DNA from 3 places in the Streptomyces sp. YIM S03343 genome. Region 1 is predicted to be linked to each of the others. Evidence: predicted binding sites of a transcription regulator. Region 1 holds the regulator's gene; each other region holds the start of a gene.
What was found. The regulator HspR, encoded in region 1, represses chaperone genes until heat shock. The targets are predictions, from matches to a motif close to TTGAGNNNNNNNNNCTCAA.
Positions count from the first base shown of each region.

Region 2: a site for HspR is predicted at 3,754-3,772, ahead of lon (endopeptidase La). Genes of this name have one in related genera too.
Region 3: a site for HspR is predicted at 4,577-4,595, ahead of dnaK (molecular chaperone DnaK). Genes of this name have one in related genera too.

Region 1 covers NZ_JBPUKX010000001.1:4,368,009-4,373,878, forward strand. Annotated here, with positions in the region: gene ACSYGN_RS18750 (helix-turn-helix transcriptional regulator) at 1-568, shown strand, start outside; gene ACSYGN_RS18755 (helix-turn-helix transcriptional regulator) at 669-1,787, opposite strand; gene ACSYGN_RS18760 (sugar ABC transporter substrate-binding protein) at 2,355-3,458, opposite strand; gene ACSYGN_RS18765 (heat shock protein transcriptional repressor HspR) at 4,044-4,490, opposite strand; gene dnaJ (molecular chaperone DnaJ) at 4,496-5,674, opposite strand; gene grpE (nucleotide exchange factor GrpE) at 5,723-5,870, opposite strand, start outside.
Region 2 covers NZ_JBPUKX010000001.1:3,130,644-3,136,513, forward strand. Annotated here, with positions in the region: gene ACSYGN_RS13180 (lysozyme) at 402-1,205, shown strand; gene lon (endopeptidase La) at 1,308-3,731, opposite strand; gene ACSYGN_RS13190 (rhomboid-like protein) at 3,832-4,731, opposite strand; gene ACSYGN_RS13195 (hypothetical protein) at 4,951-5,391, opposite strand; gene ACSYGN_RS13200 (cupin domain-containing protein) at 5,388-5,762, opposite strand; gene ACSYGN_RS13205 (ATP-binding protein) at 5,858-5,870, opposite strand, start outside.
Region 3 covers NZ_JBPUKX010000001.1:1,599,343-1,605,212, forward strand. Annotated here, with positions in the region: gene narH (nitrate reductase subunit beta) at 1-1,311, shown strand, start outside; gene narJ (nitrate reductase molybdenum cofactor assembly chaperone) at 1,311-1,805, shown strand; gene narI (respiratory nitrate reductase subunit gamma) at 1,802-2,524, shown strand; gene dnaK (molecular chaperone DnaK) at 2,671-4,530, opposite strand; gene ACSYGN_RS07070 (OsmC family protein) at 4,779-5,204, opposite strand; gene ACSYGN_RS07075 (vWA domain-containing protein) at 5,295-5,870, opposite strand, start outside.

The sequences.
Region 1 (5,870 bases):
CGCCCACTACGACGACCACCGCAACGAGGTGGCCCGGTCCCGCGCCCGCGCCCGTGACCAGGCGTTACTGGACCGCGACGGCCGGATCCGCACCCTCTACCAGCACACCCAGCGCCACTCCCCGGCGATCCTCGCCAACTGCGAGGCGCTGCGCGGCGACGTGGAGTGCCGCACCCTGGACGAGGTCACCGACCGGCTCATCGTCATCGACCGGACGGTGGCGTTCATCCCGGCGGGCGAGGACGGCCGCCTGGCACTGGAGGTCCGCCACCCCGCACTGCTCGACTACTTCGTGACGACCTTCGAACGGCTGTGGCGGCTGGCCACGCCGATGTACCCGAGCGCGGTACGCCCGCCCGCCCCGGACGGCGTCACAGCCCGCCAGCGCGCCATCGCGGCCCTGCTGGTCGAGGGCCACACCGACGCGGTGATCGCCAAACGCCTCGGCATGAACGTCCGCACCGCCCGCGTCCACATCGCCAAGCTCGCCGCAACCCTGGGCAGCGAGAGCCGCGCCCAACTGGGCTTCCTCATCGCCCGCTCGGGGATCCTCGACCGGGAGGGATGAGTCTCGCCCCCGCCGCCCCTTCCCGTTCCCGTCCCTGGGGGCTGCGCCCCCAGACCCCCCTTGTCGGCCCTTCGGGCCTCGTCCTCAAACGCCGGACGGGCTAAAAATCAGCCCCTCCGGCGTTTGAGGAGCGGGGGGACGGGGGCGGAGCCCCCGTGACGGGACGGGAAGGGGCGGCGGGGGCGAAAGGCGCTGCACCCACCACCGGTCCCGCCGGGCCCGGCGAACCCGTCGAGCCCCGTGGGCAGTCGAGGCCGACCTGGGCGATGCGTACGCCCAGTTGTGTGCGGTTCGCCGCGCCGAGTGTCTCGGAGAGACGGGCGATATGGGCCCGGCAGGTACGCACGCTGATGCCGAGGCGTTCCGCGATCGCCGCGTCCTGGTGGCCCTCGGCGAGCAGCGCGGCGATGGACTGCTCACGGTGCGAGATGCCCTCGATACCGGTGTCCGGCAGCGGCGCGGTCAGCGGGATCGCCAGCCGCCACAGCCGCTCGAAGACGGTCATCAGATAGCCGACCAGCGCGGGATGGCGCAGTTCCAGGGCCATCGTGCGGTCGGTGTTGGCGGGGACGAAGGCGACGGTGCGGTCGAACAGGATCAGCCGGTCGATCACCTCGTCGAGGGTGCGTGCCTCGACCGCGTCGCCCATCAGCTCCAGGTAGTTGAGCAGGCCCTGGCCGTGCCGGGCGACGTGCGTGTAGAGGTCGCGCATCCGCACTCCGCGGCCGCGCAGGGCGAGCGCCCGGTGCAGGCCCTCGGTGAGCTCGTCCTCCCTGCGGATGCCGCCGGGCTGCACGGTGAGGACCTCGGTGGTGCAGGCCTCGGTGGCCTCGTCCATCGCGGCCTGGATACGGGAGAGGCCGTCCAGGACGCGGATCGCGGTGCCCTCGGGCGATGAGGGCGCCTGGAGCCGGTGGCCGAGCCCGGCGTACCGCTCGATGGCCTCGACGGCGGAGCCGACGCGGCTGTGGCTGGCGGTGACCTCGTCGTAGACGCCGCGCAGCAGCCGGGTCATGACCTCCTGCGGGGAGGTGGGCACCAGCCAGTCCATGTCGTCGGGGTCGGGGTGCAGCAGGGCCAGCTCCAGCAGGCAGGGCACCCGGTCCGCCTCCCCGCGCCGCACCCGGCCGCGGCGTACCGCCCGGGAGTACACACGGTCCCCCTCCTCGCACAGCCGGTCCGCACCGTGCGGATGCTGCCCCGCCGTATGCCCGGCCATCGCCCATCTCACCCCCGAAGACCCGCCTGTTCCACGGTCCGCCCGCGGGGCGCAACAGCGCGTGTCGAGACCCCTCGGCTCCGCAACTATGCGCGGCCGGGACCTGCTCCGCAACACGGCTCTTCGCACTACGGACGGCGCAAACCACCGGTATCCACCGCTATTTCCGGGCCTCCGCCCGTCGCATTGCAACAAGCTGACGGTGGTGTGGCGGTGTGGCAGCGTGCATCGTGGATTCCGCTTCCCCAGGGTGCCCGTCACCCGACTCCGGTCCCGTTCAGGCTCCCCGCCGTCCCGGGACCGCCGCACGGCCGACACCCCCGGAAAGCACGACGCCGCATCGCGTCCACGGGGGTGGCGCGATGCGGCGAGGGCGGGCGGCGGCCCGGGGGGACCGCCGCCGCTCAGGGCACGGGCGGGGGTAGGGGGGCGGAGGCGGGCCGGGAGGGGAGCCCGGCCCGCGGGTCCGCTGCTGACCGCGCGACAAGCGCTGCGGGCCGCACGCTGCGGGCAGCGGACAGCAGGCAGCAGGCAGCGGGCAGCAGGCTCCGGACCGCAGGCTGCGGGCTACTTCAGGCCCACGGCGGCGCACTCCGACTTGTACTTGCCCGCGCAGATCTCGGACTGCTTGTAGATGTTGTCCGCGATCACGGTTTCCTTGATGTTGTCCTTCGTCAGGGCGGTCACGGCGACCAGCTGGGCCGGGATCTTCTTGTTGGTGGGGCTGTCGACCTGGTCGCGGGTGAGCGCGTCGAACTGGATGTCCTTGCCCTGGACACGGGCCACGGCCATCTGCGCGGCAGCCTCGGCCTCCGCCGGGTAGGACTTGTAGATGCTCATGTACTGCGTGCCGTCCAGGATGCGCTGCACACCGGCGAGTTCCGCGTCCTGGCCGGTGATGGGCGGCAGGTTGGTGACGCCCGCGGCCTCGAAGGCCTGGATGATGCCGCCGGCCATGCCGTCGTTGGCGGCGTAGACACCGGCGATGTTGCTCGCGCCGATCGCCCTGATCGACTCAGCCATGTTGGCCTGGGCGTTCTCCGGCTTCCAGTCCTTGGTGTCGTAGGACTTGGCGATCGTCACCTTGCCGTTCAGCTCGGACAGGGCGCCCTGCTTGAACTGCTTGGCGTTCGGGTCGGTGGGCGAACCGTTCATCATGACGATCTTGGTGGAGGTCCCGACGCTGCCCATCGCCTCGAGCAGGGTGCGGCCCTGCACCTCGCCGACGAGCTCGTTGTCGAAGGAGATGTACGCGTCGATCGGGCCCTCGGCCAGCCGGTCGTAGGCGATGACCGGGATGCCCGCCTCCTTGGCCTTCTTGACGCCGGACGCGATGCCGTGCGAGTCGACGGCGTCGAGCAGGATGATGTCGACCTTCTCGTCGATCATCTGCTGGAGCTGCTTGGCCTGCGTCTTGGCGTCGGCGTCGGCGTTCTCGTAGAGCACCTTGCCCTGCTTCTTGGTGAGGCTGGCGACGTGCTCCTTGATGATCGGGTAGTCGAAGTCGTCGTACCGAGTGTTGGCCTTCTCCGGGAGCAGCAGGCCGATGGTGACATCGTTGCCTTTGGTCGGACTGGCGCTCGCGCTGTCCCCTGAAGCGTTGAGCACCCCACATCCGGCGAGCGAAAGGGTAACCGTGGACGCGGCCAAGGATATGGCGATACGACGCATTAGGGGGCTCACTTCACGTGCGTTTCCGGGGCATGGGCGCAGCGCACTGCGGCCCAAGATGTCTGGGCAGCATGAAGACCCAGATGACTCAAAAGCCAACGCTCCCGGCAGGCCCAGCGTCAAGAGCAATACTTAACGAGTGCGCAACGCCACGCTCCGCAAGTCCTGTGAAGGGATTGTGAAATCACCATCAATGGTTCTTTACGGACCCTTCACCCAGCCGGAGTTCAGGGGAAGGTAAAGATCCGCACATCCGATCCCCCTTCCCCGCGCGTTCCTCTCGAGTCGCGAGGGGCACCGCTCCCGGGGCCGTTCGCTGCCCGTTCGACGCCCGATCAGAAGATCGAACGAAGTCGGCCACCCCTCCCGCACGCTGTGCCGCCCAGGACCCCGCCAAGCCCCGTCAAACCCCATCAGGCCCTGACAGCCGCCGTCGTTTCCCCCTGCCGGCGACACGGGGAGAAGACGGCGAAGAGACGACGAAGAGACGGCGAAGACCGACGAAGAGACGGCGAAGAGACGACGAAGAGGCCCGGAGGATGTCTCCTCCGGACCCCTCGCAGAGTCACCGGCCCCGGCCGCAGGTCAGTCCTGCTGCCGCTTCGGCCGCCAGACGACCAGCGCGCTGGTCTGCTGGACCTCCTGATACGGCACCAGGTCGCGCCGGTACGAGGCGTGCACCGCGGCCTCGCGCTGGCGCATTGCGGCCGCCGCGCCGTCCAACGCCGCCTCCAGTTCCGCCACCCGGGACTGGAGCGCGACGACCTGGTTCTCCAGTTCGATGATGCGCTTGATACCCGCCAGGTTTATGCCCTCGTCCTGCGACAACTGCTGCACCTGGCGGAGCAGTTCGATGTCACGGGCCGAGTAGCGCCGGCCCCGGCCCGCGGTGCGGTCCGGGGAGACCAGGCCCAGGCGGTCGTACTGGCGCAGCGTCTGCGGGTGCAGTCCGGAGAGCTGGGCCGCCACCGAGATGACGTAGACCGGGGTCTCCTCGGTCAGTTCATACGGATTTCGTCGACGGCCGTCCATCACCTTCAAGCTCCCTTCGCGGCCTCGAACAGCTGCGCCCGCGGATCCTCGCCCGCGGTCGCCTCGCGATACGCCTCAAGTGCGTCACGAGCCTTCCCCGGCAGGTCCTTCGGGACACTCACCTCGACGGTGACCAGAAGGTCGCCGCGGGTGCCGTCCTTGCGGACCGCGCCCTTGCCCCGGGCGCGCATGGTGCGGCCGTTGGGCGTGCCGGCGGGCAGCTTCAGGGTGACCGGCGGCCCGCCCAGGGTGGGCACCCGGATCTCGCCGCCGAGCGCCGCCTCCGTGAAGGTGACGGGCACGGTGACGGTCAGGTTGTCGTCCTTGCGGCCGAACACCGGGTGGGGCCCGACGTGGACCGTGACATACAGGTCCCCGGCCGGGCCGCCGCGCTCGCCCGGGGCGCCCTTGCCGCGCAGCCGGATCCGCTGCGAGTCGGTGACGCCCGCGGGGATGCGCACCTGCATGGTGCGGGAGGACTTGGCGCGGCCGCTGCCCTTGCACTCCAGGCAGGGATGCTCGGCGATGAGACCGCGGCCCTTGCAGTCGGGGCAGGGGTCGGTGAGCGAGAAGCCGCCGCCCGAACCCCGGGCCACCTGCCCGGTGCCGACACAGGTCGGGCACACGCGCGGGGTGCCGTTCTTGTCGCCGGTGCCGGAGCACGCCTTGCACGGGGCCTGCGAGGACATCCGCAACGGGACGGTGGCGCCCTCGATGGCCTCCGTGAAGCTCAGGGTGACCTCGGACTCGATGTCCTGACCGCGCCGCGGCTGGGTCCGCGTACCCGTGCCGCCCCGGTTGAACAGGCCGCCGAAGACGTCCCCCAGGCCGCCGCCGAAACCGCCGGCGCCCTGCTGGCCGCCCTGGGTGCCGCCGCCGAAGAGGTCGCCCAGGTCGAAGTTGAAGGAGCCGCCGCCCGCTCCGGGACCGGGGCGGAAGCCGCCGTTGCCGAACAGGGCGCGGGCCTCGTCGTACTCCTTGCGCTTCTTGGGGTCACCGAGGATGTCGTTCGCCTCGGAGATCTCCTTGAAACGTTCCTCCGCCTTGGCGTTGCCCTTGTTGGCGTCCGGGTGGAACTCGCGCGCGAGCTTCCGGTACGCCTTCTTGATCTCGGCCTCGGTGGCGTCCTTGGGGACGCCGAGGACCTTGTAGTAGTCCTTCTCGATGAAGTCCTTGGTGCTCATCCCCGACGTCCCTCCTTCCGCTCGTCGAACCGCTCGTCGAGCCTTGTGTCAGCCCTCCTCCGGGCCACCGCTCTCCTTGTCGTCGCCCGCCGCGGTCTCGTCCGCCGTGTCGGCCTTGACGGTCTGCGCGCCGGGCTGGGGCTCGGCGACCGCCACGCGCGCGGGGCGGATGGTGCGCTCGCCGATCCGATACCCG
Region 2 (5,870 bases), 1.2 Mb from region 1:
CCGCTCGTGAAAGTTTCCGCCAGACGCGGCGATAGCCGCAGCTTGGCAAGTATTTCGCAGGCGTAGACCAACGGCAGCCTCCGGACCCCCTTCCCACCAGCCGGTCTACGTGCGTAGCTTCACAGGCGGAGCGTGGTGACATGTTCGCGCCACTATCCCCCCGGCGCGGAACATTCCTCCCCCGTACGGCGGACACGCCCGCTCCCCCCACCGACCCCCAACGATCCCCCCACCGAGCACCACCGAGCCCGCGGAGGCACGATATGCCCGTGCCCAGATACCAATTCACCCTGTTTCGCCGCATAGGCGATATACGTCCCTCACTCGACGTCAGCTCCCGTGTCCCCCGCCTCCTCCCCCACACCCCCCGGACCCCCCGTACCCCCTACGGGCTCCACCGGCTGCGCCGCCTCACCGCAGTAGGCGTGCTGCTCGCCGCGCTCTCCTCGCTGTCCGCCCTCCCGTCCTCAGCCGAGACCCGGCCGGTGTCACCCGTCCGGGGCAGCGCCTACATGGGCATGGGGGTCATCGCCCACGACGGCCAGGGCAGCCTCCCCTCCCCGCGCGTCGCGGCCACCACCCAGACGGAGGGTGTCGACGTCTCCAGCTACCAGGGCAACGTCGCCTGGTCCACCCTCTGGAGCAGCGGCGTCCGATGGGCGTACACGAAGGCGACCGAGGGGACGTACTACACGAACCCCTACTTCTCCTCGCAGTACACCGGCTCGTACAACGTCGGCATGATCCGCGGCGCGTACCACTTCGCGACCCCCGACACCACGAGCGGCACCACCCAGGCCAACTACTTCGTCGACCACGGCGGCGGCTGGTCCAAGGACGGCAAGACGCTGCCGGGTGTGCTCGACATCGAGTGGAACCCGTACGGCGCGGCCTGCTACGGCAAGTCGACCAGCTCGATGGTGAGCTGGATCTCCGACTTCCTCAGCACCTACAAGTCCCGTACCGGACGCAACGCCGTGATCTACACGGCGACCACTTGGTGGACCCAGTGCACCGGCAACTACAGCGGTTTCGCCTCCGCCGACCCGCTGTGGATCGCCCGCTACGCCTCCGACGCGGGGACGCTGCCGGCCGGCTGGTCGTACTACACGATGTGGCAGTACACCTCGTCCGGACCGACCGTCGGCGACCACGACAAGTTCAACGGCGCCCTCGACCGCGTCCAGGCGCTCGCCAACGGCTGAGTCCGCCACCGCTCAGGGCGAACTGAGTCCACCCCTGCTCAGGGCGAAGGCCCGGGCCTCCCTCACGGAACCCGGGCCTCCCCCTCATCCGGTGCGCGTCCGTCACGCCGCGACCGGAACCTCCGGCGCCGCACCGTTGCTCGCCGGTGCGAGCGCCAGCTCCAGGACCTGGCGGACGTCGGTGACGGTGCGGACGTCCAGCTTGTCCAGCACCTCCGCCGGGACGTCGTCCAGGTCGGGCTCGTTGCGCTTGGGGACGATCACCCTGGTGACCCCCGCCCGGTGCGCGGCGAGCAGCTTCTGCTTCACGCCGCCGATCGGCAGCACCCGGCCGGTCAGCGACACCTCGCCGGTCATCGCCACGTCCGTGCGGACCAGACGGCCGGAGAGCAGGGACGCGAGCGCCGTCGTCATCGTGATGCCGGCACTCGGGCCGTCCTTGGGGACCGCGCCCGCCGGGAAGTGGATGTGCACGCCCCGGTCCTTCAGATCGGCGACGGGCAGCTCCAGTTCGGCGCCGTGCGAGCGCAGGAAGCTCAGCGCGATCTGCGCCGACTCCTTCATCACGTCACCCAGCTGGCCGGTCAGGGTCAGCCCGGCCGCGCCGGTCTCCGGGTCGGCCAGCGACGCCTCGACGAACAGCACGTCGCCGCCCGCGCCGGTGACCGCGAGACCGGTGGCCACACCGGGTACGGCCGTACGGCGCTCGGCCGGGTCCTGTGCCGACTCGGGCACATGGTGCGGCCGTCCGAGCAGGGCGCGCAGATCGTCGTCGGTGACGGTCAGCGGCAGCTCCCGGTCGCCCAGTTCGTGCTCCGCGGCGACCTTGCGCAGCAGCCGGGCGATGGCCCGCTCCAGATTGCGCACGCCGGCCTCGCGCGTGTACTCACCGGCGAGCCTGCGCAGGGCGCCCTCCTCGAGGGTCACCTCGGCCTTGTTCAGACCGGCCCGCTCCAGCTGGCGCGGAAGCAGATGGTCCCGGGCGATGACGACCTTCTCGTCCTCGGTGTAGCCGTCGAGGCGGACCAGCTCCATACGGTCGAGCAGGGCCTCCGGGATGGCCTCCAGGACATTGGCCGTGGCGAGGAACACCACGTCGGACAGGTCGAGTTCGACCTCAAGGTAGTGGTCGCGGAAGGTGTGGTTCTGCGCGGGGTCCAGGACCTCCAGCAGGGCGGCCGCGGGGTCGCCGCGGAAGTCCGAACCGACCTTGTCCACCTCGTCGAGCAGGACCACCGGGTTCATCGACCCGGCCTCCCTGATCGCCCGCACGATACGGCCGGGCAGCGCGCCGACGTAGGTACGGCGGTGGCCGCGGATCTCCGCCTCGTCGCGTACGCCGCCGAGCGCGACGCGCACGAACTTGCGGCCCATCGCGTGGGCCACGGACTCGCCGAGGCTGGTCTTGCCGACGCCGGGCGGGCCGACCAGGGCCAGCACGGCACCGCCGCGACGGCCGCCCACGACACCCAGGCCGCGGTCGTTGCGCCGCTTGCGCACCGCCAGATACTCGGTGATCCGCTCCTTCACGTCCTCCAGGCCCGCGTGCTCGGCGTCCAGGATCGCCTTGGCGCCCCGGATGTCGTAGGCGTCCTCGGTGCGCTCGTTCCACGGCAGTTCGAGGATCGTGTCGAGCCAGGTGCGGATCCAGGAGCCCTCGGGCGACTGGTCGGAGGCCCGCTCCAGCTTGTCGACCTCCTTGAGGGCGGCCTCGCGGACCTTCTCAGGCAGGTCGGCGGCCTCCACACGGGCGCGGTAGTCGCCGGTCTCCTCGCCCTCCGGTTCACCGTTCAGCTCGCGCAGTTCCTTGCGGACGGCCTCCAGCTGGCGCCTCAGCAGGAACTCGCGCTGCTGCTTGTCGACGCCCTCCTGGACGTCCTTGGCGATGCTCTCGGCGACGTCCTGCTCGGCCATGTGGTCGCGCAGTTGCTGGGTGGCGAGCTTCAGCCGGGCCACCGGGTCGGCGGTCTCCAGGAGCTCCACCTTCTGATCGGTGGTGAGGTACGGCGAGTAGCCGGAGTTGTCGGCGAGCGCGGAGACGTCGTCGATGGCCTGCACCCGGTCGACCACCTGCCAGGCGCCGCGCTTGCGCAGCCACGCCGTGGCCAGCGCCTTGTACTCCTTCACAAGGTCGGTGACCTGACCGGGCAGCGGATCGGGCACGCTCTCGTCGATCCGCGCGCCCTCGACCCAGAGGGCCGCACCGGGCCCGGTGGTCCCGGCGCCGATGCGCACCCGGCCACGGCCCCGGATCAGGGCGCCCGGGTCGCCGTCGGCGAGCCGTCCGACCTGCTCGACTGTGCCGAGCACACCGGTCGTCGCATAGGTACCGTCGATACGGGGCACCAGGAGAACCCTGGGTTTTCCTGGCTCGGCGCGGGCGGCGGCCTGGGCGGCCTCCACCGCGGCCCGTACGTCGGAGTCGTTCAGGTCCAGCGGAACCACCATCCCGGGCAGCACGACCTCGTCGTCGAGCGGCAGCACAGGCAGAGTGAGCGGTGTGAACGCCGTGGACTCAGCAGCCATGATCTCCCCTTCGGCAGTCAAGTTGAGTTATGCCGACTCAATGCACAGGGGCGATCGATTGTTCCCCGTCAGCCGTTCGCTGTCAGCGATCAGTCAGCGGTCAGGAAAGACGCGAGGAAACAGAGGAAACAACAGGGGAGGCGGCAGGCCCTGAGGGCCTGTCCGGCGCCAGGGTGCGCGCCCGCCGGACGCGGCGGACCAGAGGCCAGATCGCCACACCGATGGCCAGGGCGATCAGATGGCCCCAGTTCGTCATCGGGTCGGCGAACTCCAGCAGGTCCTCGACCAGCAGCCCGCCGAACACAGCCAGCAGCGGCCACCGCAGCCACGGCTTCAGCAGCCCGGCCAGCGCGCCGACGCTGGTGGCCACACCGAAGCTGATGCCGTAGTCGAGCCGGTGCAGCGAGGTCTCGGGCAGATGCCCGACCAGCACGGCGACACCGACGGTGCCCTCCGTGAGGAGGGTGGCCAGGACATGCCCGAGCAGGAACACGGTGGCAGCGCACCGGGCGCCGGTACGGCGTTCCAGCGCGGTCAGCACCAGCAGGAACCCGAACACGAACGGCGACGCGAAGCCTCCGGCCACCCACAGCGCGCTGGCGAGGAGCACGGTTCCCGGTGTGTGCAGCAGATGGGCGACATCGGTGCTGGAGCTCTGGTGCAGGGCGTTCACGAGAGCGGCGGGGTCGGCGTACTCGGTGATCAGCGAGGTGACGACGAGGACGAGCGCGTAGCCGAAGGTGAACGGGGCGCCGGTGGGGGTGGGGAGGAGACGCCAGGGGTGGAGGGCGCGCACGGCGCTCAGGGCGCCGAGACCCCGGAGACCGCGGAAGGCGTCGTAGCGGCGGCGGGGGGCCGGGACGGGAACGGCGGCGGTCGCCATCGGGCGCGGACGTCCCGGCTGGGCGGGCATCGCGTCCAAGAGGTCTCCGGTCCGGGGAAGGGGCGGGCCCGGGGGCGTGCACGAGGCCGTGGTGTCGACCGTCGCGGTGCGTTCCACAGTGAGGGGCTCCTTCCGTTTCACCCCACCCTTCGGCCCCCGCACGGCCGGTGTCTGTGACCGACACCACGCGGGGCCCGATTCTCAGGAACTTCCAAGGAGCTTCACGCGTCTTTCTCACGAGGCGCATCGCGAGGCGCATCGCGAGGCGCATCGCGAGACGCATCGCGAGACGCATCGCGAGACGCATGAGGCCGACTCGGGGCGACCGCACACTCCTCAAGGCCGCAGCAGTGTCACCTCCCGGGCGTGGGCGGCCCGCACACCGGCGTCCCAGTCGCCGGTGCAGTAGATCGAGATGTCGTCGATGGCGCCGTCGCGGACGTCGGCGCGCATCAGCTCACGGCAGTACCAGCCGCCCTGCTCGTCCTGCTCGTCCTGCTCGTTCTCCCAGCACTCCTCCCATTCGAGGACGAGCCCGGTGTCCGTCACATCGACGCGGTGGCGCGGCACGCTGCCCAGCGGCGGGTGGAAGCGGCGGCGCAGCTCGACGAGTGCGTCGCGTCCCGAGGTCTGGACCCGCCACTGGGGCACGCTCAGGTCGAGGAACACGTCGTCGGTGAAGAGGCCGTCGGGAGCGGTGTTCGTCTCGATGAAGCGCACGAAGAGCTCGGCGAGTTCCTTGGCGCGGGCGCTGTCGAGGAGTCCTTGCGGGTTCATGGCTGTGCCGTCGCGAGGTTGGCGCCGATGACCTCCATGGTGCGGTTCAGCTCGGCGGTCGGGCTGAATTCGACGATCTCGGTACCGGCGAAGAGGAGCGGGAGATGGCCGGGGGCGCCGTAGTAGGCGTCACCGGCGTGGAAGACCTCGTCGTGGTCGGGGTAGCGGAACACGATGCGGCCGGTGAGGACCTGGCCCCAGTGCGGGCACTGGCAGCGGTCCTCGGGCAGCCCGCGGAACAGCGGCGCCGGGTCCATGTCCTGCTTCATGGTCTCGTAGCCGACCGTGTAGGGGCCGATCTGCGCGTAGCGTCCCTCGATGACCGGCTCGTCCACGGTGAGTTCGGCCTCGGCCTTGGATGTACGGGGCATGATGTCCTGCTTTCGCCTTCTCGGCCGTACCTCTGTCGTACGGCGCCCTGTGCCCTCAGGGCGTGAGACGGGGCGGCACGATGTGCGACGCGGCCTCACAACCGCCAG
Region 3 (5,870 bases), 2.8 Mb from region 1:
GAGATCAAGGACTACTACGAGCCCTGGACGTACGACTACAAGAACCTCATCGAGGCCCCGCTCGGCGAGGACTATCCGGTCGCCCGTCCGCTCTCCCAGCTCGACGGCAAGCCCATGAAGGTCGAGTGGTCCTCCAACTGGGACGACAGCCTCGGCGGCGCCCCCGCCTACGGCGACCTCGATCCGATGGTCGAGCGCACCCGGCAACAGGCCTCGGACAAGGTGAGGTTCGAGTTCGAGCAGACCTTCATGTTCTATCTTCCGCGGATCTGCGAGCACTGCCTCAACCCGTCCTGCGTGGCGTCCTGTCCGTCCGGCGCGATGTACAAGCGGGCCGAGGACGGCATCGTTCTCGTCGACCAGGACCGCTGCCGGGGCTGGCGGATGTGCGTGACCGGATGCCCGTACAAGAAGGTGTACTTCAACCACCGCACCGGCAAGGCGGAGAAGTGCACCATGTGCTATCCGCGCGTCGAGGTGGGCCTGCCGACCGTCTGCTCGGAGACCTGTGTGGGCCGGCTGCGCTATCTCGGCGTCATCCTCTACGACGCCGACAAGGTCACCGAGGCCGCCTCCACGCCGTCGGAGCAGGACCTGTACGAAGCCCAACTGGGCGTGTTCCTCGACCCGGAGGACGCGGCGGTACGGCGGGCCTGCGAGGACGCGGGCATCCCGCACGACTGGATCGAGGCCGCCCGTCGCTCCCCCGTCCACGCCCTGATCAACACATACAAGGTGGCGCTGCCGCTGCACCCGGAGTACCGCACCATGCCGATGGTCTGGTACATCCCGCCGCTGTCCCCGGTGGTCGACGCGCTGACCGGGACCGGCCACGACGGGGAGGACGCCGGAAATCTCTTCGGCGCGATCGACACGCTGCGCATCCCGCTGGAGTATCTGGCGGAGGTGTTCACCGCGGGCGACACCGCCCCGGTGCGGGCCTCGCTGGAGAAGCTCGCCGCGATGCGCTCCCATATGCGGGCGGTCAACCTCGGTGAGACACCGGACCGTTCGATCTCCGAGACGGTCGGCATGACCCCGGACGAGATCGAGCGGATGTACCGGCTCCTCGCCATCGCCAAGTACGACGAGCGGTACGTCATCCCCACCGCCGCGGTCGGCGACGCCCGCCGGCTGGAGGAGTCCGCCCTGCCCGAGGGGTGCAGCCTCGACTACGAGGGCGGCCCCGGAATGGGCGGCGAGGGCCCGTTCGGCCAGGACTCCGGCCGCAAACAGCTGCCGCTGGTGTCGGTCGAGACCTTCCGCCAACTGCGCCGGCGCCAGACCACCGACGACGCGAAGGAGACCTGATGCCCTCCGACGCCGTGCTCTACCAGGCGGCCGCGCTCTGCCTGACGTACCCGGACGAGGACTTCCACACCCGGCTCCCCCTGGTGCGCGAAGCCGCTCCGCAACTGCGGGAGTTCACCGACCACGCCGCCCTCACCCCGCCGGGCGAACTGGCCGAGCACTATGTCCAGGTCTTCGACTTCAAGAACCGGCACAGTCTCTATCTGAGCTGGTGGACCGACGGCGACACCCGGCGGCGCGGTATGTCGCTGGTCCGTTTCAAGGACGTCTACCGCGCCCACGGCCTGGAGTTCACCGGCGAGGAACTGCCCGATTTCCTGCCCGCGGTGCTGGAGTTCACCGCCCGCACCGGCGAGACCCATCTGCTCACCGAGCACCGCAACGCCCTGGAGCAGCTGCGCTCCCGTCTCGCCGACTGCGGCACCCCGTACGCCGCCGTCCTGGACGCGGTGTGCGCGACCCTGCCGCCCGTCCCCACCGGAGCCCACCGATGACCGTCCTGCTCTGGGGCGCCCTGCCCTACATCGCCTTCGCCCTGCTGGTCGCGGGCCTGATCTGGCGCTACCGCTACGACAAGTTCGGCTGGACCACCCGCTCGTCCCAGGTCTACGAGTCGAGGCTGCTGAGCTTCGCCTCACCGGCCTTCCACTACGGCATCCTCTTCGTGCTCATCGGCCATCTGGTCGGCCTGTTCATCCCCATGTCCTGGACCGACTCCATCGGCATCGACGAGCACACCTACCACCTCTTCTCCCTCTACGGCGGCACGACGGCCGGTGTCCTCACGGTCGTCGGGATCGTGCTGCTGATCTACCGCCGCCGCACCAACGCGCCGGTGTTCCGGGCGACGACGGCCAACGACAAGACGATGTACGTCTTCCTGGTCGGCGCCATCCTGCTCGGCATGATCGCCAAGCTCCAGCACACCTCGGGCGACGGCTACAACTACCGCGAGACCATCGGCCCCTGGGCCCGCAGCCTCTTCACCCTGACCCCCGACGTCTACCGCATGGACGACGTACCGGTCCTGTACAAGATCCACGCCGTGGTCGGCATGATCCTGATCGCGATGGTCCCCTACACCCGCCTGGTCCACATGTTCAGCGCCCCACTCCAGTACCTCTTCCGCCCATACATCGTGTACCGAACGAGAGACCCACGAGAACTGGGCCCACGCCCGGAGAGACGCGGCTGGGAGCGCACGGGGTCTTAAGGGCTGGATAGGACGGGTCCTTAAGGTCGCCGGGGTGGGCAGCGCCCTTTTCAGGAGCACCGGTCCCTGACAACGCGGCCAGCCCCAACTGACCTAGGGGCGCGGGGAACTGCGCGACCAGCCCCCACGCGCCCGCGGACAAAGGACTACGCAGCGCCCCCTTGCGCATCCCGCTCGTCGTCGACGATCTCCGCGTCCACGACCCCTTCCTCGTCCGGCGCAGCCGATTGCTGCTCAGTCCCACCCCCATCGGGAGATGCCTGCGCATACATGGCCTGCCCCATCTTCTGACTCACAGAGCCAAGCTTGTCGACGCCGGCACGCAGCGCAGCCGTATCCGCGTTCTGTTCAAGCAGAGCCTTCAGCTCGGAAGCAGCCGCTTCGACCTCGGCCTTCGTCTCCGCGGGGATCCGCTGCTCGTTGTCCCGGACGAACTTCTCCGTCTGATAGACAAGCTGCTCCGCCTGATTCCGCGTCTCCGCCGCCTCACGCCGCCGCCGGTCCTCCTCCGCGTACTGGTCGGCCTCCCGCATCATCCGGTCGATGTCGTCCTTGGGCAGCGCGGAGCCGCCGGTCACGGTCATCTTCTGCTCGCGCCCGGTGGCGAGGTCCTTCGCGGACACATGCATGATCCCGTTCGCGTCGATGTCGAAGGCGACCTCGATCTGCGGCACCCCGCGCGGGGCGGGCGGCAGCCCGGTGAGGTCGAAGACGCCGAGCTTCTTGTTGTACGCGGCGATCTCGCGCTCACCCTGGTAGACCTGGATGCCCACCGAGGGCTGGTTGTCGGTGGCGGTGGTGAAGATCTCCGAACGCCGGGTCGGAATGGTCGTGTTGCGTTCGATGAGCTTCGTCATGATGCCGCCCTTGGTCTCGATGCCGAGGGACAGCGGAGTGACGTCGAGGAGCAGCACGTCCTTGACGTCGCCGCGGATGACACCGGCCTGGAGCGCGGCGCCGACGGCGACGACCTCGTCGGGGTTGACGCCCTTGTGCGGGTCCTTGCCGGTGAGTTCGCGCACCAGCTCGGTGACTGCGGGCATCCGGGTGGAGCCGCCGACGAGGATCACATGGTCGATCGCCGAGAGCTTGATCCCGGCGTCCTTCACGGCCTGGTGGAACGGCGTCTTGCAGCGGTCCAGCAGATCGGCGGTCAGCTCCTGGAACTGAGAGCGCGTCAGTTTCTCCTCCAGGTGGAGCGGACCCTCGGCGGAGGCGGTGATGTAGGGCAGGTTGATCGAGGTCTCGGTGGACGAGGACAGCTCGATCTTCGCCTTCTCCGCGGCCTCCCGCAGCCGTTGCAGCGCCATCTTGTCCTTGCCGAGGTCGACGCCCTGCTGTCCTTTGAAGCGCTTGACGAGATACTCGACGACCCGCATGTCCCAGTCGTCGCCGCCGAGGTGGGTGTCGCCGTTGGTGGCCTTGACCTCGATGACCCCGTCGCCGATCTCCAGCAGGGAGACGTCGAAGGTGCCACCGCCGAGGTCGAAGACGAGGACGGTCTGCTCCTCGCCGCGGTCGAGGCCGTAGGCGAGCGCCGCGGCGGTGGGCTCGTTGATGATCCTGAGCACCTTCAGGCCCGCGATCTCCCCGGCCTCCTTGGTGGCCTGCCGCTGGGAGTCGTCGAAGTAGGCGGGCACGGTGACGACGGCGTCCGTGACGTCCTCGCCGAGGTAGGCCTCCGCGTCCCTCTTCAGCTTCTGGAGCACCCGCGCCGAGAGTTCCTGGGCGGTGTAGCGGCTGCCGTCGATGCTTCCCTTGTCCGGGAAGCGCCAGGTGCCGTCGCCCATGTAGCGCTTCACGCTGCGCGCGGTGCGGTCCACATTGGTCACGGCCTGCCGTTTGGCGACCTCACCGACCAGCACCTCGCCGTTCTTGGCGAAGGCCACCACGGACGGTGTCGTCCGTGCCCCCTCGGCATTCGCCACGACGGTGGGCTCACCGCCCTCCAGGACGGCCACCACCGAGTTCGTCGTCCCGAGATCGATCCCGACCGCACGTGCCATCTCCATCCCCTTCCGCCAGGGCGCGTTCCCGACTCCAGCACAAAACTTGAGTGCGCTGTTGTCAATGCGGCATCGCGGCGGATCCCGAAGGACCCGGGGTCATCGGACAAGCTGAGTCCGGGACCCGGTACCAGGATCGCCCCGGACCCCCCGGAAGGGCGATACCGCGCCTCCGGCCGGCAGGACGGCGGAGGCGCGGTATGCGGTATCGCGGTATGCGGTATACGGAGCGGTGCCGGGCGCCGGCGTCAGGCGAGCTTGGCCGACAGGGTGATCGTCGTACCGGTGAGGGCCTGGCTGACCGGGCAGTTCTTCTTGGCGTCCTCGGCGGCGGCGACGAACGCGTCGTTGTCGAGGCCGGGGACGGTGCCCTCCACGGTGAGGTGGATACCGGTGATGCCCTCGCCCGGCTGGAAGGTGACGTCCGCCGAGGTGATGAGCTTGGTGGGCGGGGTACCGGCCCCGGCCAGGCCGTGCGACAGCGCCATGGAGAAGCAGCTGGAGTGGGCCGCTGCGATCAGCTCCTCGGGGCTGGTCTTCCCGTTCGCCTTCTCGGCGCGCGAGGGCCACGACACCGGCTGCTCGCCGATGCCGGAGGAGTCGAAGGTGACGACGCCGCTGCCCTCGAGCAGATTGCCTTCCCAGACGGTGTGAGCGGTGCGCGTGGTGGCCACGGTTCTTCCTTTCGCGGTGAGTGTGCAGCATGTGGAGCGTGCCGGATCCCCTCTACGGGGCCCGTACGCCCCATCCGATCACATCCGCCCTCACTGCACCTTGAAGACGGGCCCGCGGGGGGTGAACGGCAGGCGGCCGCCCTGGGGGATCAGATAGGCGTGCTCGCGCCGCACCCGCAGGACGTCGCACCAGGCGTCCGTGATCACCAGCACCGGGGCACCCGGCGGGAAGTCGTCCGCCCGGTGCAGCAGATCGATCCCGGGCTGGAGCACCGTGCCGCCGCGCCCGCGCACCCTGACCCGCCCAGCGATCTCGGTCACCGGCACGTACCCGGCGTCGTAGGGCGCCGCGTCGCAGAACACCACCCGGGCCGCGGGCACGTCACGGGCCTCGGCGTAGGAGGCGATGGCGCCGAGGGCCTTGCCGAGCAGGGTGTGGCTCATGGAGCCGGAGGTGTCGAGGACCACGCCGAAGGTGCACCGGGTGATCTCCTCGGGCGGGAAGTACCGGCCCGCGCGTGGAATGTCCGGGGTGGCGGACTGGCGGCGCGAGGGCCGCGCGTAGGTCCGTACGGCTTCCGGACGGGGCACGAACTCGTCGAACCAGCGGGCGAGTTGCGCGTCCCACGGGAGCGGCGGATGGCTGAGCGCGCGGATCTCCTCGAC